Regions from separate parts of the Thaumasiovibrio subtropicus genome, predicted to be linked through region 2. Evidence: predicted binding sites of a transcription regulator. Region 2 holds the regulator's gene; the other holds the start of a gene.
What was found. The regulator MetJ, encoded in region 2, represses methionine synthesis genes. The targets are predictions, from matches to a motif close to TTAGACNTNTANANGTCTAA.
Positions count from the first base shown of each region.

Region 1: metK (methionine adenosyltransferase) is a predicted target of MetJ. The motif match lies at 942-961, and genes of this name have one in related genera.

Region 1 is NZ_AP023054.1:575,042-577,519, reverse strand. Features, by position in the region: gene tkt (transketolase) at 1-677, opposite strand, end outside; gene metK (methionine adenosyltransferase) at 1,035-2,186, shown strand; gene TSUB_RS02735 (SprT family zinc-dependent metalloprotease) at 2,258-2,478, shown strand, end outside.
Region 2 is NZ_AP023054.1:196,278-198,755, forward strand. Features, by position in the region: partial or broken gene TSUB_RS00965 (IS4 family transposase) at 1-1,214, shown strand, start outside; gene metJ (met regulon transcriptional regulator MetJ) at 1,333-1,656, opposite strand; gene TSUB_RS00975 (O-succinylhomoserine (thiol)-lyase) at 1,845-2,478, shown strand, end outside.

The sequences.
Region 1 (2,478 bases), 380 kb from region 2:
GCGGCATTGATTGCATCACTGTCATGACCATCAACCGCTAGCACGTGCCAGCCATATGACTCAAAACGCTTCTGCGTGTCGTCGGTAAACCAACCTTCGACTTCGCCATCGATTGAGATGCCGTTGTCATCCCAGAAGGCAATCAACTTACCTAGGCCCAGCGTACCTGCTAGCGAACACGCTTCGTGCGAGACACCTTCCATCAGACAGCCGTCACCCATGAAGACATAAGTGAAGTGATCAACCACATCGTGACCATCGCGGTTGAACTGTGCCGCGAGCGATTTCTCAGCCAGCGCCATACCAACAGCGTTGGTAATACCTTGACCAAGTGGACCAGTGGTCGTTTCTACACCTGGTGCATAACCATATTCTGGGTGGCCTGGTGTTTTAGAGTGCAGTTGACGGAACTGCTTAAGATCGTCAATCGACAGATCGTAGCCCGCTAGGTGGAGCAGAGAATAGATCAGCATAGAGCCGTGACCATTCGACAGTACAAAACGGTCGCGGTCAGCCCACTCTGGGTTCTGTGGGTTATGGTTTAAGTGATCACGCCATAGTACTTCAGCGATATCAGCCATACCCATAGGCGCACCCGGGTGACCAGAGTTAGCTTGTTGAACACCATCCATGCTCAACGCACGGATTGCATTAGCAAGTTGTTTACGAGACGACATGTCTGCTCCTGAGTGAAAAACAGTGTTAGTAGGGTTTCTCGCCATTCTTTTATAGAGAAACTGCATTTGGCGGGGCGGTATTGTCGCAAAGCGAGTAAATGACTGCAAACATTTTACGGAGCAAATAGCGCTATTATTTCAATCAGATGAATCAATTTTTGCCTAAACAATTGATGCGTAACCATTCATCACGCAAACGATTGGCTCACACTTAATAAAAACCCTCCTCATTGAGATGTTGATTTTGATCTCACTACAAGTAGAATAGACGTCCAGATGTAGATACCTCTACACATATGAATGGATAAATAATCTACAATTCATATGCCCTTTATTTAATTATTAGTGGATACGCTCATGTCAAAACACCTGTTTACTTCTGAGTCAGTTTCTGAAGGTCATCCGGATAAAATTGCCGATCAGATCTCTGACGCTGTATTGGATGCCATTTTAGAACAAGACACGAAAGCACGTGTTGCCTGTGAAACCTACGTTAAAACCGGCATGGTCATGGTAGGTGGTGAGATCACAACGTCGGCTTGGGTTGATATCGAAGAGCTTACTCGCCAAACCGTCCGTGAAATCGGTTACGTTCATTCAGACATGGGCTTTGATGCCGACTCATGTGCTGTACTCAATACTATTGGTAAGCAGTCTCCTGACATTAACCAAGGTGTTGATAAGGCTGATCCAAAAGAACAAGGTGCAGGTGACCAAGGTATCATGTTTGGTTACGCCACTAACGAAACTGACGTGTTAATGCCAGCACCTATCACTTACTCTCACCGCTTGGTAGAGCGCCAAGCAGAAGTGCGCAAAAATGGCACGCTTCCTTGGTTGCGTCCAGACGCAAAAAGCCAAGTGACTTTCGCTTACGACCAAGGCAAGATCGTCGGTATTGATGCTGTTGTACTCTCAACTCAGCACTGTGATTCAATCTCTACATCAGATTTGCGTGAAGCGGTAATGGAAGAGATCATCAAGCCAGTACTACCTTCAGAGTGGCTAAACCAAGACACTAACTTCTTCATCAACCCAACTGGCCGTTTCGTTATCGGTGGCCCTATGGGTGACTGTGGTCTAACAGGCCGTAAGATCATCGTTGATACCTACGGTGGTGCAGCTCGACATGGTGGTGGTGCTTTCTCTGGTAAAGATCCATCAAAAGTTGACCGCTCAGCGGCATATGCAGCGCGTTATGTGGCGAAAAACATCGTTGCTGCAGGTATGGCTGATCGTTGTGAAATTCAATTGTCTTATGCGATTGGTGTTGCAGATCCAACTTCTATCATGGTTGAGACGTTTGGTACTGAAAAAGTACCTCACGACGTTATCATCGCAGCAGTGCGTCAGTTCTTCGACCTACGCCCTTACGGCCTACAAGAGATGCTGAACCTACTGCAACCTATCTATAAGAAGACAGCCGCATACGGTCACTTTGGTCGCGAAGAGTTCCCTTGGGAAAAAACCGACAAAGTAGACGCATTGCGCGACTTCGCAAAGCTGTAAAGCCTTGTACTTGACTGTGACATTGAAAAGCCAGAGCATTGCCTCTGGCTTTTTTTCGCTCGAGCAAACCTGTGTCGACATCGCAACAACTCACTGAAGCTGTTCAGCAGCAAATTATTCAACGTGTACATGCGTGTATAGCGTTAGCTAGCCATCGCCTGAATCGACAATTTGAACTACCGTCCATCCGCTTTAACCAGCGAGGAAAAATAGCAGGCAGTGCCCGATTGCAGAGTTGGGAGCTCAGATTTAACCTCACCCTACTCCTTGAAAATCAACCGGCCTTTCTTGA
Region 2 (2,478 bases):
AGCTTACGGCGACGGAAGTTACCTGCTGAGCTTGTGGTCTGGCTGGTTGTAGGTATTGGTTTATACCGTGATAGACCGATTACCGATGTACTTGATAAATTAGACCTCAAGCTTTCTAACTCTCTAGGTGAATCCATTGCTCCAAGTGCGATCCCCCAAGCAAGAAAACGGTTAACAGCTAAACCTCTCGAAGCCCTATTTTCATTAACAGCACAGCATTGGACGCAAACAGAGGACAGTGATGATACATGGTTTGGATTAAGGCTTTTCTCTGTTGATGGAACACAATTTAGAACCCATGATACCCCAGCTCTTGCAGAGCATTTTCAATATGTTAAACACGGTAAAACGCGCCATACTGAATACCCAGTTGTAAGGTTATGTGCGCTTTGCTCCCTTCGAAGTCGCCTAATCCATAACGTCGCTTTTGGCCCTAGCTACAACGGTGAAGAAAGCTACGCTAAGCAACTCATTTCCTCTGCAACAGCCAACTCTCTGACTATTTTCGACCGATGTTATTTAGGTGCGGAGCTAATGATTAACTGGCAAAACCAACATGGTTCTAGCCACTGGATGACCCCTATTAAATCCAATACAAAGTACACAGTCATCGAGCAGTTAGATGAAGACGGCCGTGACTTGATCGTTGAAATGAATGTTTCGCAACAAGCTCGCAAAAAAAGCTCCTCACCTACCTGAAAAATGGCAAGCAAGGCTTGCGCTTTATCCAGAAAAAGAACAACCCAACCATATAAAAAGGGGTCTTGTCGTCCCTAACAGACAAAAAATATGCTCTGCAAGATTTACTTAATGTTTACTTCGAACGATGGGAAATTGAAAATAGTTACGGAGAGATAAAACACGATATGCTTGAGGACGAACTTCTGCTTCGAAGTCAGTCTGTCGAAGGTGTTGAGCAGGAGATCTGGGGTATCTTAATTGCCTACAATCTAGTTCGGTTGGAAATAAGTCGGATAGCAAAAGAAGCTAACGTATCGCCTTTACGGATCAGTTTTATGATGGCGCTAAGGGACATTCAGGATGAACTAATGTGGTGTGCAATCGCATCGCCTGGCTCAATACCCAAGAAGCTGAGGGCAATGCGAGAGAGAGTTAAACGCTATATTTTACCAGAACGAAAAAAACGGCCCAAATCGAGGACCGTTCGTATCAATAAAACTCGCTATATGGTTCGCTCCAAACATCTTAATTGATAGGAGTTAGCCGACAGGCTGGTTTTTTTATATGTGGCTTTCACACAAGAGGCATGAACTGGCATATCCGTATGCAATCTTGAGCGCGGCGGAGAAAAAACGCCTGAAACGCGGAAATTTAGTCCTGCTCAACAAAATCTTCGATGCTGATCCCCATCTCTTCCATCATTTTCTTCGCTTCTGCAGGGATTTCATCTGGGCGGTCTTTACGGATGTCTTCATCCGTTGGCAATGGCTGGCCAGTGTATGCGTGTAAAAAAGCTTCACAAAGTAGCTCGCTATTGGTCGCATGGCGCAAGTTGTTGACCTGACGACGTGTGCGTTCATCAGTGAGAATTTTTAGAACTTTCAAAGGGATAGATACAGTGATCTTTTTTACTTGTTCGTTTTTCTTACCATGTTCTGCGTATGGGCTGATGTATTCACCATTCCACTTTGTCATTGTGCACCTACTTTGCCAGTAATATTAAAATTGTTGAGTGATGTGTAATGCGAATTTTAGCGGCTTTTACCGCCATAAGCAAAGACATATAGACGTCTAGAAGTGTTGACGTCTCGGTGGGTAAGCAGTAAGGTAATGGGTATTCGCGCGGGAATAAACGGGCTACGGCCTAAAACAAGGAACGGGTTATGAGTGACAAACAACTGGCCACCATTGCAGTACGCACAGGCATTGAATCAGATTCTCAACACAATGCGGTGGTCCCACCGATTTATCTCACCACGAATTATAGCTTTCCGTCGTTCGGTGATGTGCCGGAGTATGACTACTCTCGAGGCGGCAACCCGACTCGCTCGTTAGTGGCGGATGCCATCTCTGATCTCGAAGGTGGAGCAGGCGCGGTCGTGACCAGCTGTGGTACGTCGGCGATTAACTTGTTGGTTAGTGCATTATTGGGTCCAGAAGACTTGATCGTCGCACCGCATGATTGCTACGGCGGTACTTACCGTTTGTTCAACACACGTGCTAACAAAGGTGATTTTAAGGTTGAGTTTGTTAATCAATATGACAGCGCGTCACTGGATGCCGCATTAGCGAAAAAGCCGAAGCTTATCTGGATTGAAACGCCATCAAATCCCTTACTGCGTGTCCTCGATATTGCAGAAGTGTGCGAAAAGGCGCAAAAAATTGGCGCATTGGTTGCGGTCGATAACACCTTCCTTAGTCCTGTTTGGCAACGTCCAATCGCATTAGGCGCTGACTTTGTCGTGCACTCGACAACAAAGTACCTTAACGGACACTCTGATGTTGTTGCTGGTGTGC